Regions from separate parts of the Pseudomonas sp. B414 genome, predicted to be linked through region 3. Evidence: predicted binding sites of a transcription regulator. Region 3 holds the regulator's gene; each other region holds the start of a gene.
The links. Region 3 encodes FliA, which starts transcription of late flagellar genes. Its sites were predicted from a motif close to CTAAAGTTTNNNNNNNNNNNGCCGNTAA; they were not measured.
Positions count from the first base shown of each region.

Region 1: a site for FliA is predicted at 5,865-5,892, ahead of flgM (flagellar biosynthesis anti-sigma factor FlgM). Genes of this name have one in related genera too.
Region 2: a site for FliA is predicted at 5,127-5,154, ahead of ACZRMH_RS12810 (flagellin N-terminal helical domain-containing protein). Genes of this name have one in related genera too.

Region 1 covers NZ_JBUZTQ010000018.1:46,629-54,575, forward strand. The annotation lists gene flgE (flagellar hook protein FlgE) at 1-1,203, opposite strand, end outside; gene flgD (flagellar hook assembly protein FlgD) at 1,233-1,958, opposite strand; gene flgC (flagellar basal body rod protein FlgC) at 1,974-2,417, opposite strand; gene flgB (flagellar basal body rod protein FlgB) at 2,421-2,828, opposite strand; gene cheR (protein-glutamate O-methyltransferase CheR) at 3,126-3,953, opposite strand; gene ACZRMH_RS16050 (chemotaxis protein CheV) at 3,998-4,930, opposite strand; gene flgA (flagellar basal body P-ring formation chaperone FlgA) at 5,007-5,777, shown strand; gene flgM (flagellar biosynthesis anti-sigma factor FlgM) at 5,929-6,255, shown strand; gene ACZRMH_RS16065 (flagella synthesis protein FlgN) at 6,305-6,772, shown strand; gene ACZRMH_RS16070 (flagellar brake protein) at 6,869-7,609, shown strand; gene ACZRMH_RS16075 (MFS transporter) at 7,662-7,947, opposite strand, start outside.
Region 2 covers NZ_JBUZTQ010000012.1:104,377-112,323, forward strand. The annotation lists gene flgK (flagellar hook-associated protein FlgK) at 1-1,967, shown strand, start outside; gene ACZRMH_RS12800 (flagellar hook-associated protein 3) at 1,982-3,565, shown strand; gene ACZRMH_RS12805 (ketoacyl-ACP synthase III) at 3,963-4,889, shown strand; gene ACZRMH_RS12810 (flagellin N-terminal helical domain-containing protein) at 5,235-6,902, shown strand; gene ACZRMH_RS12815 (flagellar protein FlaG) at 6,975-7,325, shown strand; gene fliD (flagellar filament capping protein FliD) at 7,421-7,947, shown strand, end outside.
Region 3 covers NZ_JBUZTQ010000016.1:15,124-23,070, forward strand. The annotation lists gene ACZRMH_RS14905 (fimbrial protein) at 1-326, shown strand, start outside; gene flhA (flagellar biosynthesis protein FlhA) at 822-2,951, shown strand; gene flhF (flagellar biosynthesis protein FlhF) at 2,963-4,285, shown strand; gene fleN (flagellar synthesis regulator FleN) at 4,404-5,231, shown strand; gene fliA (RNA polymerase sigma factor FliA) at 5,231-5,971, shown strand; gene ACZRMH_RS14930 (chemotaxis response regulator CheY) at 6,174-6,545, shown strand; gene ACZRMH_RS14935 (protein phosphatase CheZ) at 6,565-7,353, shown strand; gene ACZRMH_RS14940 (chemotaxis protein CheA) at 7,415-7,947, shown strand, end outside.

The sequences.
Region 1 (7,947 bases), on a different contig from region 3:
GTTGGAGTCTTCCAGCGAGTTGGACTGGATCGCGCCCAGGCTGCCGATCTTCGGTGCGTCGTAACCGGCCATGCCCGAGGCATAGGTTTCTTTCCAGGCAGTGCCGCCTACCGGTTGCAGGCCTTGTTCGTTGGTAAAGCTGGCCAGGGAGATCTGGCCAATGGCGCGGCTCTGGTTGTTGCTGAAGTTGGCGAACATCACGCCCGAACCGTCAATGGTCAGGTTGTTGATCTGGCCGGTGGCATAACCGTCCTGGGTCGGCGGGTTACGCGAACTGTCGGTGTTGTACTGGGTGGTTTTGGCCATATTGATGACGATGCCACCCACTTTGGCCGTTGCACCGTTCTCTTTCCACTCACCATTGATCATGGCGCCCGGCTTCCAGCCGCTGACGACCAGAGTGTTTTCAGCTTGATCCTCGACCGGATCAGGCTGGCTGACCTTGGTCAGCGCACCGGACGAGTCAAACTCCATGGTCGAGGCCACGGGCGCCGTGGCACCTTCCCCTGACGCCAGGGTGCCATCCGGGTTGCGGCCGTCGATCAGGGTATAAGAGCTCCAGGTATTGGCCCCGGTCTTGACCATGTACTGGTCCATCGGGTGCGCGTTGCCCTGGGTGTCGTAGACCGTGGTGCTGAATTTTTTGGTGTAGCTGGTGGATACGGTCGGGTCGAACGGAACCTTGGTCTGATCGATCGCATCGGAGCTGGAGTTCAGGTTGATCTCTGACGTCACCGAACCGGTCGGCTTGGGCGCCAGGTTCGAGGTGTCGATCCGCAGGTCGGTCAACACGCCGTTGATGATATTGCCGTTGGCATCCACGCCGTAGCCCTGCAAGCGCGCGGTGCCATCAGAGCTGGTCACGTAACCGTTGCTATCGGACTTGAAGGTACCGGCACGGGTGTAGCTCAAGGAGCCGTTATCGCTCAGCACGAAAAAGCCGCTGCCCTGAATCCCCATGTCCAGCAGGTTGCCGGTGTTGTTGACCGAGCCCTGACCAAAGTTTTGCGAGACCGCTGCCAGGTTCACGCCACTGCCGATGGTCTTGCTGCCTATGCCCAGCTTGTTGGCCGAGTAGATATCGGCAAATTCTGCGCGCGAGGCCTTGAAACCGGTGGTCGCCGCGTTGGCGATGTTGTTGCCGGTCACGTCGAGCTGCTTGTTCGCCGCATAGAGGCCGCTAAGGCCGATATTGAATGACATGTTTCTCTCCTTGAGGCGTATGAGTCGGCTTAGAGGCCAATGGTCTGGACTTTGGACATGCCAATGCTGCCCAGGCCTGCGAGGTTGAGCATGATTTCACCGCCGGTCTTGCTCAGGGTCACGCTGTTGACCGTGGCTGGCAGATAGGTAGTGAGCGCCGTGGTCGCCGTGTCGGTTTTGCTCGATGCGGTGAAGGTGTAGGAACCCTTGTCCAGCAGCACACCGTCGTCGTCCTTGCCGTCCCAGGTAAAGTCCACGTTGCCGGCTTTCTGGCTGCCCATCTCGATGGTGCGGACCACTTCGCCGTCAGCATCGGTAATGGTGATAGTGGGCTTGGAGTCGGCGTCCTTGACCACCACGGTGCCGTTGAATGGTTTTTCGCTGGCGGGGTCTACGTAGGCTTCACTGGTTTGCACGATGACCGAGCGCCCCACCAACGACGAGGCCTGCAGAGCCTGTGAGGACTGCAAACCGCCCGACAGGGAGTTGACCGTGTCATTGAGCGTGGTGATGCCTTCCAGGCTGCTGAACTGTGCCAGCTGCGCAACAAACGCCGTGTTGTCCTGCGGGTCCAGCGGGTTCTGGTTTTTCAGCTGGGTGACCAGCAGTTGCAGAAACGCATCCTTGCCCAGTGCCGTGTTGCCCGTCACGCCCTTGGTGGCCGCTGCCACGCTGGTATCGGTGGTCTTGGCCTGGGCGGAGTTGGCAAGCACCTGGTTAAGGGTCAAGCCGCTGGTGGAATCGGTCACACTCATTTGTCTCGCCCCTTATCACTGACCCAGGGTCAGGACCTTCTGCATCATGGTTTTGGCGGTGTTCATCATTTCGGCGTTGGTCTGGAACGAACGACTGGCGGAAATCATGTCAGCCATTTCTTCAACCACGTTGACGTTGGGGTAATAGACGTAGCCCTTGGCGTCGGCAGATGGATGGTTAGGCTCGTAACGGGCCTGCAACTCGCTTTGGTCTTCGACCACCGCCGTCACCTGCACGCCTTTGCCGGCAGCGTCCTGGTTCTGGAACAGCGAGTCGCCGCCAGTGCCTTGCGCGCCTTCGAACATAGTGGCGAATACCGGGTGACGGGCGCGGTAGGTCTGGTCGATGCTCGACGACACGGTGTCGGCGTTGGCGATGTTACTGGCCACGGTATTAAGACGCGTGGTCTGGGCACTCATGCCGCTGCCGGCAATATTGAACACACTGGCTAGAGACATGGGTTACTCCCCGCGCAGGGCCGACATCAGCCCTTTGAATTTGCTGTTGAGCAGGGTGAAGCTGGCCTGGAAGTTGACCGCATTCTCTGCGTAGTTTGACTGCTCGATCTGAGCGTCCACGGTGTTCTGGTCGATCGACGGTTGCATCGGCGTGCGGTACAGCAACGACTCGTCGCCGCTGCTCAGGCCCTGGGCTTCGATATGGCGGGTATTGGTCTTGTTCAACGCAAAAGTGCCGTTCTGGTTTTTGTCGCTTTGTGCGGCGAGCACAGAGGCAAAGTCCAGATCCCGAGCCTTGTAGTTCGGGGTGTCGGCGTTGGCGATATTGTTCGCCAGCACTTCAGCGCGCTGAGCGCGAAAGCCAAGGGCTTGCTCATGGATACCGAGCGCTTTGTCGAAGCTGATGCTCATGTCGAAAAACCTTTGTGGGCTGACCTGAGAAAGTGATTCAGGTTTTACATGACAGGGATAGAGCAAACCCCGTGCCAGTTTTTACAGCCCCGTAAATCAAGGGTTTTACCTGTAGCGCAGGGCGGCAATGCCAGAAAAGCGGCAACGCTTGACCGCTGACTGCCGCTTTTCTGCCGCTTTGCAGTTACAACACATGACCCATGTGGGAGCGGGCTTGCTCGCGATGGCATCAATGCGGTTTTCTGACAAACCGCAGCGCTTGCATCGCAGGCAAGCCAGCTCCCACAGAGAGGGTGGCTATTTGGCCTGGTAGATAATCCCCGGGCTGCACTGGACCATCTGATAGTGGTCCGGCAAGCCGTTAAGCGCTTCGGAGGCGCCCAGAAACAGGTAACCGCCCGGCTTCAGGGTGCTGTGGATGCGCAGCAGGATGTCTTTCTTCACTTCTGCCGAAAAGTAGATCAGCACGTTGCGGCAGAACACGATATCGAACTTGCCAAAGCCTGCGTAACTGTCCAGCAGGTTGAACGGGCGGAACTCGACCCGGCTCTTGATCGGCGCCTTGATCACCCAGCGCCCCGGCCCCTTGGGGTCGAAATAACGCTGCAGGCGTTCAGGTGACAGGCCGCGGCCAATCGCCAGATTGTCGTATTCGCCGGTGCGGCAGGTATTGAGCATCTGCGCGGAGAGATCGGTGGCAAAAATCTGCACACCCGCCTTCAACTGCCCCAGGTTGCTGCGCTCGAACTCGTCGATCGCCATCGACAGTGAATAGGGTTCCTGCCCCGAAGAACAGGCCGCCGACCAGATACGCAAACGCTGGCCCGGGCTGGCCTTGATCTGCTCCGGCAGCACCTTGTTTTTCAACACTTCAAAGGGGTAGGTATCACGAAACCACAAGGTTTCGTTGGTAGTCATGGCATCGACCACCTGCTCGCGCAGCCCACTGCGCGGCTGGCTCTGGATACGCTGAATCAACTCGCCCAACGACTTGATGCCTTGTTGCTCCATCAGTTTGTTAAGCCGGCTGGAGACCAGGTACTGCTTGTTTTCACCCAGCAAAATGCCACAGGCTTTTTCCAGAAAGACCCGGAATTGTTCAAAATCCAAATTAGCCGTCGACAAATGTCCTGCCTCTTAAATCGTTTTGACCGCCAGGGGCTGAGCCCCTAGCTGAAGTCTGCTGCTTTGATCCGGTCAACTACCCGGGATGCCAGGTCGTCAGGCCTGAATTTGGCCAAAAAGTCATCGGCACCGACCTTTTTGACCATTGCCTGGTTGAAAACCCCGGACAACGAAGTATGCAGAATGATGTGCAGCTTTTGCATCCGTGGATCGTTGCGGATTTCCGCCGTCAGGGTGTAGCCGTCCATTTCCGGCATCTCGATATCCGAGATCATCATCAGAAATTCTTCGGCCGGGTCCTTGCCCTCTTCCACCAGCTTGCGCAGGTAGTCCAGCGCCTGTCGGCCGTCGTTCAACGACACCACTTCCACGCCCACCGTTTGCAGGCAGCGGGCAACCTGCTTGCGCGCCACCGACGAATCGTCGACGGTCAGCACCCGCAATGACAGCGCCTTGCTTCGGGTTTCGACATCGACCACACCATGGGTGATGGTTTCCGGCGATGGCGAAACTTCCGCCAGGACCTTTTCAACATCGATGATCTCGACCAATTGGTCGTCCATCCGGGTCACGGCCGTCAAGTAATGGTCGTGGCCGGTGCCCTTGGGCGGTGGATGGATATCTTCCCAGTTCATGTTGACGATACGCTCGACCGAACGCACCAGAAAGCCCTGGGTCTTGGTGTTGTACTCGGTGATGATCACAAACGGGTTGCTCTGGTCTTGCAAGGCACCCGCCCCGGTGGCCATTGCCAGATCGAGGATCGGAATGGTCGCACCGCGAATGCTCGCCACGCCACACACCACAGGGTGGGACTTGGGGATCATGGTCAGCTTGGGGCATTGCAGCACCTCCCGGACCTTGAACACATTAATCCCGTAAAGCTGTGGCCCATCCAGGCGAAACAGCAACAGCTCCAGGCGGTTTTGCCCCACCAGTTGAGTGCGCTGGTTAACCGCATCCATCACTCCGGCCATACTCAGCTCCTCTTAAAAACTTAAAGTTTCAACCCGCATTCTCCGTAAACGGCACGGGGCTTGCTTTTTATCGGCCATGAACGCCAAAACGACAAATTCCTGCCACCGACTTTTCCCGCTGACTCTGCGCCGCTGCTGCCTGAGCGTGCTGGCCGCCGGAGCCTTGCTCAGCGTAGGCACTTATAGCAGGGCTGACGCATTTACATCGCCTGAAAAGCTTATCGGCGTGACCCAGGGCTTTCTTGAATTCACCGTTGAAGACTACCTGGCCACCAGCCAGACCGAAGGACGCTATCAGATCCAGGTCAACAATCTGGACCCGCGCTTGCGTCTGGCCGAGTGCGACAAGGAATTGACAGCCACCCTGGAAAGCCCGGCGCAACCCATGGGCCGCGTGATCGTGCGCGTGCGCTGCGAAGGGCTGTCGCCCTGGACCATTTTTGTGCCGGCCCAGGTCAAACTGTTCCGCGATGTGGTCACCGTCAATCATCCACTCAAGCGCGGCATGGTTATCGACTACCCCGACGTGACCCTGCGCGAACGCGATGTCAGCCTGATCAGCCAGGGCTACCTGACCGCGACCGAGCTGGCCGTAGGCCAAAAACTGCTGCGGCCCATGGTCACCGACCAGGTGTTGACCCTCACCCATCTGGAGCAGGCGGCTGCCGTGCGCAAGGGCGATCATGTGGTGATCAGCGCCCGCAGTGGCACATTAAGTGTCAAAATGCCCGGCGAGGCCCTGTCAGACGGTGGCCTTAGCGAGCAAATACGGGTAAAAAACCTGAATTCCAAACGTGTAATCCGCGCCCGGGTCACTGGGCCCGGGCAAGTAGAAGTGGCATTGTAGGAAAGTTGGCATCAGTCTCCTGACTTTCCTACACTGTGGTTTGACGCAGATCAGTACAGTTCTGTGTGAAGCTATGATTAATCGAGCCTAAAGTTTTCCCGGGTATGGCCGAAAACATGGCAAGCGTCCAAATACCCCGAGGTTTTTCGTTATGGTCATCGACTTCAGTCGTCTCAACAGCGCCCCGCCCCTCGCCGGCAGTACGCGCAGCAACGCCAGTCAGGAAGCCGGCACTGCCACGCAAGCGGCCCCGGCAAAAAGCCCTGAGCCAACCAGCGCCAGCGCCCCAAGCGGGGAATCTGTTCACCTCAGCCAAGAGGCTCAACAGTTGCAGAAGATCAGCGACTCGTTGCGTGACCAACCTGCCGTCGATAAAAATCGGGTGGCCGAGCTTAAACAAGCCATCGCTGACGGCAGCTATAAAGTCGACAGCGAGCGGGTCGCCAGCAAACTGCTTGACATGGAAGCCCAGCGCTAGGCCCACGGCCAGTGCCGCGCTTTTGGACGCTTAACTCCCAGAGCCCGCCATGCACGACGAAAATTTACTGCAATTGATCAACGATGACCTCGCACCCGCCGGGCAATTGCTCGGTTTGTTGCAGGACGAGTCCATCGCCCTTAAAGGCCGCGACATGCAGGTGCTGGAGACTATTCTGGCGCGCAAGCAGTCGCTGATCATTTTGCTTGAGCAACATGGCCGCAGGCGCAGCGAGATCCTCGCCAGTCTTGGCCTGGCCACCAATCGTAGCGGCCTCGAAAGCCTTGCCAGCCATTCCAGCGTGGGTGCACAACTGCTCAGTCAGAGCGATGTGCTGAACCAGTTGCTGGCTCAATGCCAGGCCGCCAACCTGCTCAATGGCCAGTCGATCCAGACCCAGCAGGCGATCACTGCCAACCAGCTGCGCATTCTGCATGGCGGCGAAGCTCCGTCGCTGTATGACGCCCGCGGCACCACTTCGATGCTCAACAAGCACCGCGCCTACAGCCAGGCTTGAACCCGCGCCACCACCGTATATAGCGAGACACACAACATGATGGCAGAATGCCCATCTTTTGCGTGTCGTTGTATTTTGTCTGGAGATTGATCAACCGTGTTCGACGCCCAAGATGCTCCGCAACCGCCAAAGGTGCTGACTACGCCTTTGGAAATAGCTTCCAACCTGCGGATGCTGCAAGAGAGCCATGACCCGCTGATCATCACGTTCGAGGACCGCACCCAGCGTTTCCAGAGCTACGTGGTGGATGTCGATCGCGAGCGCAACTCCATGGCGCTGGACGAAATGATCCCACGGGGTGGCGAACGTTTTCTTGAGGCGGGTGTACCGTTTCGGGTTGAGGGCTTCCATGACGGTGTGCGCATCGCCTGGGAATGCACCACCCAGCTGACCATTGATGAGAGCAACGACCACCGCTGCTATCGCGGCGCATTGCCCCGCGAAGTGTCGTACCACCAGCGCCGCAGCGCGTTTCGTGCAGCACTGCGTCTGGCCAATCTGGTCAGCGTGGAAGTGGCCGGGGACAAGCTTAAAAACCCGATCAAGGGCAAACTGCTGGACGTTTCGGCCACCGGTTGCAAGTTGCGCTTTGAGGGCGATATCAGCCAGGGCATGCAACCGGGCCAGGTGTATGAGCGCTTCAGCGCCGACCTGCCGTTTGGCCTGATCTCCACGCCGGTGGAGTTGCGTTACCTGCACTTTGAAGAGCGGCTGAATATTACCTTTGCCGGCATGCGCTTTCACAATATCAGCGGCGCAGTACAGCGTCAGGTCGAGCGGTTTGTCTATCAACTGCAGCGCGAGGCGCGGCAGTTTGATAAAGATGATGATTACTAAACCCTGAATAGTGTGGGAGTCGTCGCACCGCCGCTCCCACAGGGTCATATGGCTACGGCTTGGGTTGTGACTCGGTGTCCGTCTGCGGATCAACCTCTTCCACCACCGGCTCCTGCACCATCTGATCCTGCACATCCTGCTCATCTACCCGTGGGTCAAGCGCAGCCACCAGCGGTGAGCTGGACATGCTGTCGGGCATGGCCACGTGATGCAGCGGCGCATCGTCGACCTGGTGCAGATTGGTCACCGCATTCGGGCGGATTCGCCATACCAGGATCAATCCTGCCACGCTGAAAAAGGCATAGAGCATCTGACTGCCCAGCACCTTCATCAGTACC
Region 2 (7,947 bases), on a different contig from region 3:
CTGTCGGCAACAACATTGCCAACGCCAATACCTCGGGCTATTCGCGTCAGCAAATCGTCCAGGGCAGTGGCGCGTCGCAACAGGTGGGCGGGGTGTTTATCGGCACCGGCACCACCCTGGCCGACGTGCGCCGTGTGTACAACGCCTACCTCGACGCCCAGTTGCAAACCACCACCTCGCTCAACGGCGATGCCCAGGCCTATCTCGACCAGATCGGCACGGTCGACAAACTGCTGTCGGATAAAAACACCGGTGTTTCGGCCGCCCTCAGCAGTTTTTTCTCGTCCTTGCAGACGGCTGCCGCTACTCCGGGTGATGTGTCGGCTCGCCAGTTGCTGCTGACCAGTGCGCAAACCCTGAGCAACCGTTTCAACTCGATTTCGTCCCAGCTCAACCAGCAGAACGAAGGCATCAACAGCCAGCTGGACACCCTGACCTCGATGGTCAACCAGCACACGGCCACCATTGCCTCGCTGAACAAGCAGATTGCCCAGGCCACCACCGCCGGCAACACCCCGAACAACCTGCTGGATGCACGTAACGAAGCGGTGCGCACCCTTAACGAGCTGGTCGGGGTAACGGTCCAGGAACACGACAACGTTTACGACATCACCCTGGGCACCGGCCAGAGCCTGGTGCAGGGCACCACTTCCAACACCATTTCGGCGGTGCCGGGCAAAGTCGACAAAAGCCAGTTCGGCATCCAGATCAACTACCAGCAATCGAGCTCCGATGTGACCTCGGTGCTTAGCGGCGGCAAGATCGGCGGTCTGCTGCGCTATCGCGACGATGTGCTGGCGCCGGCAATGAACGACCTGGGACGCACCGCAATCGTGGTTGCCGATGCGATCAACAAGCAGCTGGGCCAGGGCCTGGACGCCAACGGCGAGTTCGGTTCGTCGCTGTTCAACAGCATCAACAGTGACAAGGCCATCACCCAGCGCAGCCAGGCATCGAGCAGCAACAGTGCCGGTTCCAGCAACCTCAATGTGAGTATCAGCGACAGCAGCCAGCTGACGGCCTACGACTATAAGGTGACCTTCACCAGCGCGACTGAATACACCATTCAGCGCTCCGACGGCGAGGCGGCCAAAGGGCCATTCAAACTCGGCGACAAGCAGGAGATCGACGGCTTTACCCTGCAACTGCCCAAAGATGGCGTAGTCGCAGCGGGCGATACCTTCAAGGTCAGCCCCACCCGCAGCGGCGCGAGCAATATCGGTGTGCAGATGAGCGATGCCAATAAGTTGGCGTTCGCTGGGCCATTGGTGGCCGGGGCGGGCGGTTCCAATACCGGCACCGGTGCGGTGGGTGGCCTGAACCTGTCAGCGGCGCTGGATATTTATGGCGGCGTCAATCTGGGCAAGTCGCAAAGCGATATTGAAGGTGCGATGCCGGTGCGTATCGCCTTTGACGAGGCTGCTGCCGATGGCACCCAGAGCTATCGGGTGCTGAACGAAGCGGGTAAGGAAATCGGCAAGGGCAGCATCGTGCCGGGGCAGGACAACAAGGTCACCATCAATGTGCCCGTCACCAACGCTGACGGCAGCACCACCAATGTGGGCTTTGATACGGTGATCAGCGGCTCGCCAGCCAAGGGCGACAGCTTTGATATCAAGTTCAACAAGGACGGCAAGGCCGACAACCGCAATGCCAACGAACTGTTGGGCCTGCAAACCAAGGCCACGGTCGGCGTAGGCAAGGACGGCACTGGCGGCGTCAGTGTGGGTACCTCCTATAGCCAGTTGGTGTCCAATGTCGGCGGCAAGGCCAGCCAGGCGGCGGTCGACGGCACTGCCAACGGCGCGGCCCTGGCGTACGCCAAGGAAGTGCGCAACTCGGTGTCCCAGGTCAACCTGGATGAAGAGGCGTCCAACCTGGTCAAGTTCCAGCAGTACTACACCGCCTCGTCGCAGATCATCAAAGCGGCGCAAGCAACCTTCAGCACGCTGATCAACAGTCTTTAAGGGAGCCCGCGACGATGCGTATTTCAACTTCGCAGTTTTTTGAATCGACCAGTGCCACCTACCAGAACAACTTCTCGTCGGTGGTCAAGACCCAGGGTCAGATCGACTCTGGCGTGCGCATCCAGACTGCCGCCGATGACCCGGTGGGCGCGGCGCGCCTGCTGCAACTGCAGCAGCAGAAAGACATGCTGGGCCAGTACTCCACCAATATGAACAGCATCAAGGCGTCATTGGGTGCTCAGGAAGCGGTGCTCGACAGCATCAACACTGCCCTGCAAAAGGCCAGTGAACTGGCCCTGGGCGCTGGCAGCGGCAAGAGCGATGCGGATCGTACGGCCATTGCCAATGAACTGGGCAGCATCGAAGACCAGGTGTTCAGCCTGCTTAACAGCAAGGATGCCTCGGGCAACTACATGTTCTCCGGTTCCAAAACCGACACACCGCCTTACACCCGTAACAACGATGGCACCTACAGCTATCAGGGCGACGATACCCAACTCAACCTGAAAGTCTCCGACACCCTGACCCTGGCCAGCAGCGACACGGCCAAGAGCATCATGGAAGGCGCGACCAATACCGGCCGCACCCAGGCCATCTTTGTGCCAGGGGTGGACGCCAATGGTGAACCGACCGTCAACGATGGCAAGCTTACGGTGTCTGCTGGCCTGGTAACTTCAAGCCCGGTATTCAACAAGAGCTTTGCCGAAGGCCAGCCGTACACGCTTAAATTCAGCAGCAGCACCCAGTACACCGTGACCGACCGTGACGGCAACGACCTGACCTCGCAAATGGCGGGCAATGGCGTGTTCGATCCGACCAAGGATGGCTCGCAGAGCATCAGCCTGCGCGGCGTGTCGTTCGACATCACCCCCAACAGCCTCAAGGATATCCCGGCGGCGGAGCGGGATGCGGCAGTGGCGGGGCGCACCTTTACCCTGGAAGCCAAGGCGGACACGTTCAATGCCTCGCGCACGCCGGGCAACACCTCGACGGCGCAGCTCACCGGTTCAACCGTGACCGACCCCAAGGTTTACGCCGACAGCTTTCCGAGCAATGGAGCGGTGATCAAATTCACCAGCGCCACCGAATACGAGGTGTATGCCCAGCCGCTGACCGCCGACAGCAAGTCGATAGCCCAGGGCAATGTGGCTGACGGCGCGCTGGGGGTTGATTTCAAGTTTTCCGGCACGCCGGAGGCGGGCGACCAGTTCGTGGTCAACCGCAATAACCATCAGAGCCAGAATGCGCTGGACACCATCAGCCAGCTGCGCAAGGCGCTGGTGATCCCCAGCGACAAAGACCCGCTGGCCCAGCAGACGCAAAAAGACGCGATCAACTCGGCGATCGGCAACCTGAAAAACGCCAGCGCCGGGGTCGACAGCGCCCGGGGCTCGATTGGTGCGCGCTTGAAGGCAGTAGACGTGCAGGCTGACGAAAACATCAGTCTGGGCCTGGCCAACGACTCCACCACGGCGGCGATTGGCAACACCGATACGGCCGGGGCCGCTATCCAATTGGCGTTCCAGAAAGCCATGCTCGAAGCCTCGCAGCTGGCCTTCGTCAAAATCTCCCAGCTGAGCCTGTTTAATCAGCTTTGATTGGCGACAGCACTCCTCTCCTGTAGTCGCTGACGAGGAACGAAGGCTGCGATTGAAGACACAGTCTTAGCCAGACCGGCTACTGCGGTGTTTCTGAAATACCGAGGGTGAATAGATTACGAGTGCTTCGCCCTCGATCGCAGCCTTCGTTCCTCGTCAGCGACTACAGGCCAATCGCTGTGTTCTCGTAATGTTTTGTATAAAACCACACAAAATAGCGTGACCTATGAGTCATAACGGGCATCTTCACTGTATCGTGTGAAATGTACGGGCGGGTGCCGGGCCTTTTTTGGGCTGTTTTGTTTATTTTTATGCACCCACACAAGCCCTTTTATTGTCAGCGCCCCTCGATTGTGCGAGCGGGTGATCTCCAGCTATTCAGTATTGGGAAGCCACAATGATTGGCATTAAAAGCATCGCCAGTTACGTGCCAGCAAGCGGTGTAGACAACTACGCGCAAGGCGCGAAGTTCTCCAAGGACGAAGACTTCATTCTGGGCAAGATCGGTTCGGCGTTTCTGCCGCGCAAAGATGCCGACCAGGAAACCTCGGATCTGTGTGTAGAAGCAGTAAACGCACTGTTTGCCAACAATCCGCAGCTTAAACGCGAATCCATCGACGCGTTGATCGTCGTCACCCAGAACGGTGACGCCGAAGGCCTGCCGCACACGGCCGCCATCGTGCAGGACAAACTGGGTCTGCCGACCCACGTTGCTGCCTTTGATATTTCCCTGGGTTGCTCGGGTTATGTCTACGGCATCTACGCGATGAAAGGTTTTATGGAAGCCACGGGCCTGAAAAACGGCCTGCTGATCACTGCCGACCCGTACTCGAAAATCGTCGACCCCGAAGACCGCAACACCACCATGCTCTTCGGCGACGCCGCGACCGCTACCTGGATGGGCGAAGACGCCCCCTGGCAGCTGGGCAAGGCCAAGTTCGGTACCGACGGCTCGGGTGCGCCGCACCTGAAAGTCAGCGATGGCGTGTTCTTTATGAATGGTCGTCAGGTGTTCAACTTCGCGCTGCTTAAAGTGCCTGCGCATTTGAATGAACTGCTGGAAGAGTCGCAGCTGACTTCGCAAGATATCGACGCTTTCTGCATCCACCAGGGCAGTGCGGCGATTGTCGATGCAGTGGCGCGTCGTTTTGAAGGCGAGCCGGAGAAATTTATCAAGGATATGGTCGAGACGGGTAACACCGTGTCATCGAGCATTCCGCTGTTGCTGGAAAAGCATGTGATGGAAGCCACCTGGAAGCGCGTAGCCCTGAGCGGCTTCGGCGTGGGCCTGTCGTGGGGTTCGGCGATTATCTATCGCCCATAAGCTGCAAGCCGAAACACAAAACGCCCGTGGCCTTAAAGCCATGGGCGTTTTGCGTTATGTGCCCGGCGAAAATCTCTTGTGGGAGCTGGCTTGCCAGCGATGCAGGCAATTCGGCCTGCCTGAAGAAATCAGCTGATGCCATCGCTGGCAAGCCAGCTCCCACAGGAGTTTGCATCGACGCTAACCCCCTGAAATACAAGGCATGGCCCCTAGCCAGCAAAAAAAAACAAAATAACCCTCAAGCAACCGGCATTCACGACGATAACTATTACGAAGGTTCTCTAGGCCACACCCGGCGGTTGCCAGGGCCGGAAGCCGCAGTATTCATCCAATGAGGATTTCGTCATGGCTTTATCAGTAAACACTAACGTCACGTCCCAGACCGTTCAGAAGAACCTGAACAAAGCCGGCGACTCGTTGAGCACCTCGATGACCCGTCTGTCTTCCGGCCTGAAAATCAACAGCGCCAAAGACGACGCTGCCGGCATGCAGATCGCCAACCGTCTGACCTCTCAGGTTAAAGGCATGACCGTTGCCATCGCCAACGCCAACAACGGCTCGTCGATTGCACAGACTGCTGAAGGCGCGATGCAAGAATCGACCAACATTCTGCAACGTCTGCGTGAACTGGCCCTGCAGTCCGCGAACGGTGATAAAAGCGCGGATGACCGTGCATCCCTGCAGCAAGAATTCACAGCGAAAGTCGGTGAGCTGACCCGTATTTCGTCTACCACCACTTTCGGTGGTCGTAACCTGCTGGACGGTTCGTTCCAGAACCAGGCTTTCCAGGTCGGTGCTGATGCCAACCAGACCATCTCGTTTGGTATGAGCGATATCAGTGCTACTGGTTTGAAAGGTTCTTATGGTGAGGCGAATGCGTCCGGTGGAGTAAATGAGCTGTCTGCGACTGTAGTTGGTGGTTCTAACGATGCTGCCAAATTCAAGACTGCAGGCGCTGTGGCCTTTACTTCGGTCGCGGCCCAGACTTTAACCATTAATGACACAGATTTTGATTTCGCTATTGGAACTAAAGTTGGGGAAGCGGTTACAGCGATAAATAAGCAGTCTGCTTCTACAGGTGTCACTGCTTCCTTGGACTCAACAGGCACGAAATTGAACCTGTCGTCCGACGCTACATTCAAAGCTAAGGGTTCTACTGCAGAATCTGGTTATGGTACGGAGTTGACTGGTACTGTAGGTGGTGAAATTGGAGAAATTAATGTCAACGGAGTCAAAGTTGATATTGAAGCAGGTAAGACACTTGCTGAAACGGCAGGACTGATCGCTGCAGAGAAAACTAAAACAGGTGTAGATGCATCTGTTAAAGATGGCCGATTGGTTCTTACTTCGACTGATGGCAAGGCTATCAATCTTGCCGATGGCGCGGGTACGGATGGTCCAGGTTCGCTTTCCAAGCTGGGCCTGACAGCAGGCAGTACTCAAGCCAAGCTGACCAATGATACTTCCGTATCTTTCAATGGCGTAGAAGTGAAGTTCAAGAAAGGCGATTCGATGGACACCATCGTTTCTTCGATCAACAGCGCAAGCACGGGCGTAACTGCCAGCAAAAATGCTGACAACACGCTGAAGCTGTTCTCTACCAAGGACATCACCATTGCTGACGGCAGTGCGGGTACTGGCCTGGCTTCTTTGGGCCTGACAACTACTGCTAAAACCACCACCGCCAACACCGTTGAAACAACCGTTTCCGACTTGAGCGTGTTGACTGCCGAAGGCGCTCAACAAACCATCCAGGCCCTGACTGGCGCAATCCAGCAGATCGATACCCAGCGTTCCGCACTGGGTGCCGTACAAAACCGTTTCGACAGCACCGTATCCAACCTGCAAAGCATCTCCGAGAACTCGACTGCTGCCCGTGGTCGCGTACAGGACACTGACTTCGCATCGGAAGCTGCTGAGCTGACCAAGCAACAAACCCTGCAACAGGCCGCTACCGCGATCCTGTCCCAGGCTAACCAGCTGCCATCCGCTGTAATGAAGCTGCTTCAGTAAATTCGGCGCTTGGTTGATAACGGAAGGGCGCGTTTACGTGCCCTTCCGTTTTTTCAGTGTTGAGGTGATGACATGGACATAAGCATCAAGCTGAATGCCGCTTACCCGAGTGCCGCCGGATTACCCAATCCCGCGCCAGCACCGGTTGCAACAACCCAACCAGTCGTGCCCCCGGCCCCGGTGACAGGCAAGCAGCCTGAGCGCGCCGAGCTGGAAAAAGCTGTTAGTGACATACAAGAATTCGCACAGTCCAACCAACGCAAGTTGGACTTTTCAATTGATGACACCACGGGCGTGATGGTGGTCAAGGTGATCGCCTCCGACAGCGGTGAGGTGATTCGCCAGCTACCTTCAGAGGTGGCCTTGAAATTGGCGCAAAATCTGGCTGATCCCCACAGCCTGCTTTTTCAGGCCAAAGTATGAAGGTGGCATGAATTGTGATGCTGTCTGCTTCCTCGGTCTTGCTCGTCAAAAAAGCGTAAGCCCATAAAGCGGCAGCCCGGACAAGGAGAATACAGATGGCCAGTTCTACGATTACCGGTGTTGGTTCGGGTTACGACACCATCGGCATTGTAAAAGCCTTGGTAGACGCTGAAAAAGCGCCCAAGCAAAGCCAGATTACCGCGCAACAAAAAGACACCACCATTCAATTGTCCGCTGTGGGCACGGTAAAAGCTTCGCTCGAAACCTATCGCGCAGCTATTGCCAAGCTCAATAGTGTCTCCAGCTTCAACGGCCTGGCCGCTACGTCGTCTGACGAAAAAATCTCCAAAGTCACCATTGATGACAAGGCCTCCAGCGGTATCTATGCGCTTGACGTTACCAAGTTGGCAACCGCGTCAAAAATCACCAGCAAGGTGTTTGAGGGTGGCACTTCCTCGGTGGTTAACTCGGGCACAGAGCCTACGACCCTGACCATTTCTCAGTCCGGTTCTGACTACAGCGTGTCGATCCCTGCAGGCGCAACCCTGCAGCAGACCCGTGAAGCGATCAACACGCAGTTGCAGTCCAAGGGCATCAGCGCCAACGTTTTGACCGACGCCAA
Region 3 (7,947 bases):
ATATACCAGAGGGCACACCCTACCGGCGAACTGTCGTTCTGGATTATTCATGCCCGGATGCCGGTATTGATTCACCCATAGATATCAAGTTTCTGGGTAGCCCCTCTTCGTTCAACCCACGTGCCCTTGCCACCAGTAATCCTGATCTGGCCACCGCGATGATTCATTTCAGTTCGCTAGTACCACCGGGTGGTTCTTTCAGAACCAATATCACCAACAGTTCAGGGAGAAACACTATGTTGTTTACGCTTTTCCGCAGAACAGGCAGCGTGCCTAAGGCAGGGCCCTTTGATGCGAGCGCCACGTTGGTCTTGAGCGCGCCTTGAGTTTTTGCATTCAGCACAAAAAATTCCAGGCTGCCTCCGGATGATCAAGGCCCTTGTGGCCTCAGCCGTGGGACGAGCCTGCTCGCGAAAGTTTCAGCAAGGGCGCAATTAGCCAGTAAGCACGGGCTATCGTTTACGGGCATCGCGAGCAAGCCAGCTCCCATCCAAGTGCCTTTTGGTTAGGTCAGGGGGGCAATGTTGTTCACTTAAGCGATTTCAACCCCTGTGGGAGCGGCGGTGCGACGATTCGACTTGCCCGCGATGATCGTAAACGATGACGCGCATTTACTTAGTAAATGCGGCGCCCAGAAGACCATCGCGGGCAAGCCCGCTCCCACAATTGAGTAGCGTTGCTCTTAAGTGAACAGCATTGAGGTCAGGGGGGGGCTTTTGATTTTGATATGGCCAATGGCCAAAGTTGGAAGGGTTCTTGCACAGGCAGGCTCTACGGCGCATACGGCGTCAAAAGTTTGCTAAAGGTTTGTCGCAATGTCCCTGGATCGCTCTCAGTTAATCAACACCGCACGCAGCGGCCTGGCCGGTTTGGGGCAGGGGCAGTTGGGTGTGCCGTTGTTGTTGCTGGTGATGCTGGCAATGATGATGTTGCCGATCCCGGCGTTCCTGCTGGATGTGTTTTTTACCTTCAATATTGCGCTGTCGATTGTGGTGCTGCTGGTGTGCGTCTATGCCTTGCGGCCTCTGGATTTTGCGGTATTCCCCACTATTCTGCTGGTCGCCACCCTGATGCGCCTGGCGCTCAACGTGGCCTCGACCCGGGTGGTCATGCTCCACGGCCAGGAGGGCCACGCCGCAGCCGGCAAGGTGATCCAGGCCTTCGGTGAAGTGGTGATCGGCGGCAACTATGTAGTGGGTATCGTGGTGTTTGCGATCCTGATGATCATCAACTTTGTGGTGGTGACCAAAGGTGCCGGGCGTATTTCCGAGGTCAGTGCACGTTTTACCCTCGACGCCATGCCCGGCAAGCAAATGGCCATTGACGCCGACCTCAACGCCGGGCTGATCGATCAGAACCAGGCCAAGATGCGCCGTCAGGAAGTCGCCCAGGAGGCCGAGTTCTACGGCTCCATGGACGGTGCCAGCAAATTCGTACGCGGTGACGCCATTGCCGGTCTGTTGATTCTGTTTATCAACCTGATCGGTGGCATGGCCGTGGGTATCTTCCAGCACGGCATGACCTTTGGCGAAGCGGGCAAGGTCTATGCCTTGCTGACCATCGGTGACGGTTTGGTGGCGCAGCTGCCATCGCTGCTGCTGTCCACTGCTGCCGCGATCATGGTGACCCGTGCTTCGGGCTCCGAAGACATGGGCAAGCAGATCAATCGCCAGATGTTCGCTTCGCCCAAGGCGTTGGCAGTGTCGGCAGGCCTGATGGCGGTAATGGGGATTGTGCCGGGCATGCCGCACTTCTCCTTCCTTAGCCTGGCTGCAGTCGCCGGTGGCGTAGCGTATCTGATGTGGAAAAAGCAGAACGTGGTCAAGACTCAGGCCCTGCAAGAAGTGCAGCGCCAGCAGGAGCTACTGCCATCGCCTGCGCGTGCTCAAGAGACCAAGGAGCTGGGTTGGGATGATGTCACGCCCATCGACATGATCGGCCTTGAGGTCGGCTATCGGCTGATCCCGCTGGTGGACCGCAATCAGGGTGGCCAGTTACTGGCGCGGATCAAGGGCGTGCGTAAAAAGCTGTCCCAGGACCTGGGCTTTCTGATGCCCACTGTGCATATCCGCGACAACCTCGACCTGGCGCCCAGTGCCTACCGCCTGACCCTGATGGGGGTGATTCTGGCCGAAGCCGAGATCTACCCCGACCGCGAAATGGCGATCAACCCGGGCCAGGTATTTGGCACCCTCAACGGGATTACCACCAAAGACCCGGCCTTTGGTCTGGAAGCGGTATGGATTGAGGTCAGTCAGCGCAGTCAGGCGCAGTCGCTGGGCTATACCGTAGTGGACGCCAGTACTGTGGTGGCAACGCACCTTAACCAGATTCTGTACAAACACTCCCATGAGCTGATCGGTCATGAAGAAGTGCAGCAGTTGATGCAGTTGCTGGCCAAGTCTTCGCCCAAGCTGGCTGAAGAGCTGGTGCCTGGGGTTCTCAGTCTGTCGCAGTTGCTCAAGGTATTGCAGGCCTTGCTGGCCGAGCAGGTGCCGGTGCGCGATATTCGCAGCATTGCCGAAGCCGTCGCCAACAATGCCCATAAGAGTCAAGATACTGCCGCTTTGGTTGCCGCGGTACGGGTGGGGCTGTCCCGCGCCATCGTGCAAAGCATTGTAGGCGTTGAGTCCGAGCTGCCTGTGATCACCTTGGAGCCAAGGTTGGAACAAATATTGCTCAATAGTTTGCAGAAGGCCGGACAAGGCCAGGAAGAGGGCGTTTTGCTGGAGCCAAGCATGGCAGAGAAACTCCAGCGCTCGTTGATCGACGCTGCTCAGCGTCAGGAGATGCAAGGCAACCCGGTTATCTTGTTGGTGGCAGGCCCGGTACGCGCGATGCTGTCGCGCTTTGGCCGTTTGGCGGTGCCCAACCTGCATGTACTGGCTTACCAGGAAATCCCTGACAACAAGCAGGTCACGATCGTTGCGACAGTAGGCCCTAACGGCTGAGGGTTTGGTTTATGCAAGTGAAGCGATTTTTCGCCGCCGATATGCGTCAGGCCATGAAGCTGATTCGTGATGAGCTGGGGGCCGACGCTGCCATTATCGGTAACCGGCGGATTGCCGGGGGCGTTGAGTTGACTGCGGCCCTGGACTACAAGTTGTCCGCGCTGGCACCCCGTGTACCGAACATCGAGCTTGAAGAAGAGTTGCGCAAGACCCAGTCGCGGATTGTTTCGGCCCAGGCCGAGTTGAGCCTGCGCGGTGACGGCGAGGCCGGTGCTGGCGATAACCGGCAGCTGTTTGCCGGGTTGCCGCTGACCGCCGCCGAGCCGTTGATTGAACCGACCCTGCAAGAGCCGCCGCGCCCTGCACCAGTGCCCGCCGCACCAACGATCGATCAGCGTGCTTTCGACAATATGCGCCACGAGTTGAATGGCCTGCGTGAGTTGCTTGAAGTCCAGCTCGGCTCGCTGGCCTGGAGCCAGTTGCAGGATGCCAAGCCTGCGCAGGCCAATCTGTGGCGCCGCTTGCAGCGTATCGGCCTGTCCGGGCCGCTGTCGCGGGATTTGCTGGCGCAGGTGGCGGGTATCGAAGAACCACGCCAGGCCTGGCGGATGCTGCTGGCGCACCTGGCGCGAATGATCGCCACGCCGGAGCTGGAGCCGCTGGAAGAGGGCGGGGTGATTGCCATGGTCGGCCCTGCCGGGATGGGTAAAACCACCACGCTGGCCAAGCTGGCGGCGCGTTATGTGCTCAAGTACGGCGCGCAGAATATCGCCCTGGTGAGCATGGACAGTTTTCGTATTGGTGCCCAGGAGCAACTCAAGACCCTGGGGCGGATTCTCAATGTACCGGTGACCCACGTTGCTCCCGGCCAGTCCCTGGGGCAGACCCTGGAGCCGCTGGTGCGCAAGCGCGTGGTGCTGGTGGATACCGCTGGCCTGCAAGCCAGCGACCCGGCGCTGCGCCTGCAGCTTGAAAGCCTTGCCGGGCGGGGGATCAAGGCCAGGAATTATCTGGTATTGGCCACCACCAGTCAGAAGCAGGTGCTGACGGCCGCGTACCTCAGTTACAAGCGTTGCGGATTGGCCGGTTGCATCCTCACTAAACTGGATGAAACAGCAAGCCTGGGCGAAGTGTTGAGCCTGGCGATCAGTAACGATCTGCCGGTGGCCTACCTCACTGACGGGCCACGGATTCCGGATGACCTTCACTTGCCGCGGCGGCACCAGTTGGTGAGCCGCGCAGTGAGTGTGCAAATGCAGGAAGAACCCAGCGAAGAAGCCATGGCTGACATGTTCGCTGATATTTACCACAGCCCGCCCAAGCGGGTTGGCTGAGGTAGCAAGATTACGTTGCAATGTACCTACATCTGATGGTCTGAAGGTTTTGTTCCGCTGGGGAACGAGCAGCCAACGCATGTAGCCGCGTCTAAGTAAGACAAGGTAAAGAAAGATCATGGGCAGCATGCATCCCGTACAGGTGATCGCAGTGACCGGCGGCAAGGGTGGCGTCGGTAAAACTAACGTGTCAGTCAACTTGTCCATCGCCTTGGCCGAGCTGGGCAGGCGCGTTCTGTTGATGGACGCGGACCTGGGGCTGGCGAACGTCGATGTTCTGTTGGGCCTGACCCCCAAATTCACCCTGGCCGATGTGGTCGAGGGGCGTTGCGAGCTGCGCGACGTATTGCTCCAGGGCCCTGGCGGAATTCGCATCGTGCCGGCGGCCTCGGGCACCCAGAGCATGGTGCATCTGAGCCCGGCCCAGCATGCCGGCTTGATTCAGGCGTTCAGCGACCTTGGCGATAACCTGGATGTGCTGGTGATCGACACCGCCGCCGGGATCGGCGAGTCGGTGGTCAGCTTTGTCCGCGCCGCCCAGGAAGTGCTGCTGGTGGTCTGCGACGAACCGACTTCGATCACCGATGCCTATGCGCTGATCAAACTGCTCAACCGCGATTACGGCATGAACCGCTTTCGTGTGCTGGCGAACATGGCCCAGAGCCCGCAGGAAGGCCGTAATCTGTTTGCCAAGCTGACCAAGGTCACCGACCGCTTTCTGGATGTGGCCCTGCAGTACGTGGGCGCCGTGCCCTACGATGAATGCGTACGCAAGGCCGTTCAAAAGCAGCGCGCCGTCTACGAAGCGTTTCCGCGCTCCAAGTGTTCGTTGGCGTTTAAAGCCATTGCACAGAAAGTGGATACCTGGCCGTTGCCCGCCAACCCCCGGGGGCACCTGGAGTTTTTTGTCGAGCGTCTGGTGCAGCAAGCAGGAGGGCGCTTTTAATGACAGCCAGCGGCTATCGCATGTACAGCAAGTCGTCGCGTGACAGCCAGTATGAGCTGATCGAGCGCTACGCGCCCCTGGTCAAGCGCATTGCCTATCACCTGCTAGCGCGCTTGCCGGCCAGTGTGCAGGTGGATGACCTGATCCAGGCCGGGATGATCGGCCTGCTGGAAGTGTCGGGTAAATACGACGCGAGCAAGGGTGCGAGTTTCGAGACCTATGCCGGGATTCGCATCCGTGGCGCGATGCTCGATGAAGTGCGCAAGGGCGACTGGGCACCGCGCTCGGTGCATCGAAATACGCGCATGGTCAGTGATGCCATTCGGGTAATTGAAGCAAAAACCGGTTGTGACGCTAAAGATCATGAAGTTGCGGCCGAACTCCAGTTAAGCCTTGATGATTATTACGCCATCTTGAACGACACCCTGGGCAGCCGCCTGTTCAGTTTCGACGATCTGTTGCAGGACGGCGAACACGAAGGGCTGCATGAAGATGGCGCAAGTGCCCACCCGGAGCCGTCGCGGGATCTGGAAGACGAGCGCTTCCAGGCCGCCCTGGCCGATGCAATTGCCCACTTGCCCGAGCGTGAACGGCTGGTGCTGGCGCTGTACTACGACGAGGAGCTGAACCTCAAGGAAATCGGCGAAGTGCTGGGGGTCAGCGAGTCCCGGGTCAGCCAGTTGCACAGCCAGTGCGCCGCACGTCTGCGTGCACGCCTGGGGCAGTGGCGGGCGCACTGAAGGCAAGGCGCGCACTTATTGTGGGAGCGGGCTTGCTCGCGATGGGATCGACACGGTGAATCAGAAAAACCGCGCCGCCCGCATCGCGAGCAAGCCCGCTCCCACAGTCGATTTAGGCTGTGTTTGATAACGAATTGATTGAATGGCGCGTTCAGGAAGTGAGCGCGCTAAAGACTGCTTGGAGGTCGAATTGGACAAGAACATGAAAATCCTCATCGTTGATGACTTTTCAACGATGCGGCGGATCATTAAAAACCTGTTGCGTGACCTCGGGTTCACCAACACGGTCGAGGCGGATGACGGCATCACGGCGTTGCCGATCCTCAACCTGGGGCAGATCGACTTTCTGGTGACCGACTGGAACATGCCGGGCATGACCGGTATCGAGCTGCTGCGCCATGTGCGTGCAGACGAAAAACTCAAGCACCTGCCGGTGCTGATGGTGACCGCTGAAGCCAAGCGCGAGCAGATTATCGAAGCGGCCCAGGCCGGTGTGAACGGTTATGTAGTCAAGCCGTTCACGGCGATTGCACTCAAAGACAAAATCGAAAAGATCTTTGATCGCATCGGTTGATCGGTTGCCTGGGGGCGCTATGGAGCATAACGAAGCTACACAGGGCGATTTTGAATCGACCCTGAAAAAACATGCTCACGAATTGGTCGAAAGCCTTGAAAGAGGCCAGTTTGGCGATGCCGTGCAGTTGATTCACGAACTCAACCAGACCCGCGATCGCGGGCTGTATCGCGAAGTCGGCAAGCTGACCCGAGAACTGCACAGTGCCATTGTCAATTTTCATATTGATCCGAGCACGCCGCAAGCCGAAGAAGTGTCGCAGATCACGGATGCCACCGAACGTTTGGCCTATGTTGTGAAGCTCACGGAAGCGGCAGCCAATCGGACCATGGACCTGGTGGAAAACAGCACACCGCTGGTCAACGGTCTGGGTCAGGAAGCCAAGGCCCTGAGTGCAGACTGGGGGCGCTTTATGCGTCGCGAAGTCGGTGCCGAGGAATTTCGCGAGCTGGCGCGTCGGGTTGACAGTTTTTTGACACGCAGCGAAACGCAAAACCAGGTGGTCTCCGCCAACCTTACGGATATTTTGCTGGCTCAGGATTACCAGGACCTTACCGGTCAGGTGATCAAGCGCGTGACGCAATTGGTGACGGATGTTGAGAGCAATCTGCTCAAGCTGGTGCTCATGGCCAGCCAGGTGGACCGCTTTGCCGGGATCGAGCACGACCGCGATGCACTGCGCGCTGAAAATAATTCGCAAAAAAACCAGGCCAAGGGTGAAGGTCCGCAGATTCATGCCGATACACGTAATGACGTCGTATCCGGTCAGGATGATGTAGACGATTTGCTGTCCAGTTTAGGTTTTTAGGACTGGTGGACGTGCGGGCGCTGTTGCCCGGCGCTACGAGCCTATTTCAAGGAGCACGTACATGAGCTTCGGCGCCGATGAAGAAATCCTTCAGGATTTTTTGGTTGAAGCCGGCGAAATTCTGGAGTTGCTGTCCGAGCAACTGGTCGAGCTGGAAAGCCGACCGGATGATGCGGATTTGCTCAATGCCATTTTTCGCGGTTTTCACACTGTAAAAGGGGGCGCCGGCTTCCTGCAGCTCCACGAATTGGTGGAGTGCTGTCATATCGCCGAAAACGTCTTCGACATCCTGCGCAAGGGTGAGCGCAGCGTCGACGCCGAGTTGATGGACGTGGTGCTTGAGGCCCTGGATGCGGTCAACGGCATGTTCAGCGAAGTGCGCGAGCGCCGCCCGATCACTGCGGCAACCCCCGAGTTGCTGGCGGCGCTGGCACGTTTGGCCGAGCCTGCGGCGGCGCAGGTTGTGGCTGCACCCGCAGCTGTGGCGGTGGTTGCAGTTACAGCCCCGGTGACCGATATCAGCGACAGCGAATTTGAACAGTTGCTCGACTCGCTCGATGCGGTCAAGGCGGCTGCAGCCGAGCCGCACGCGTC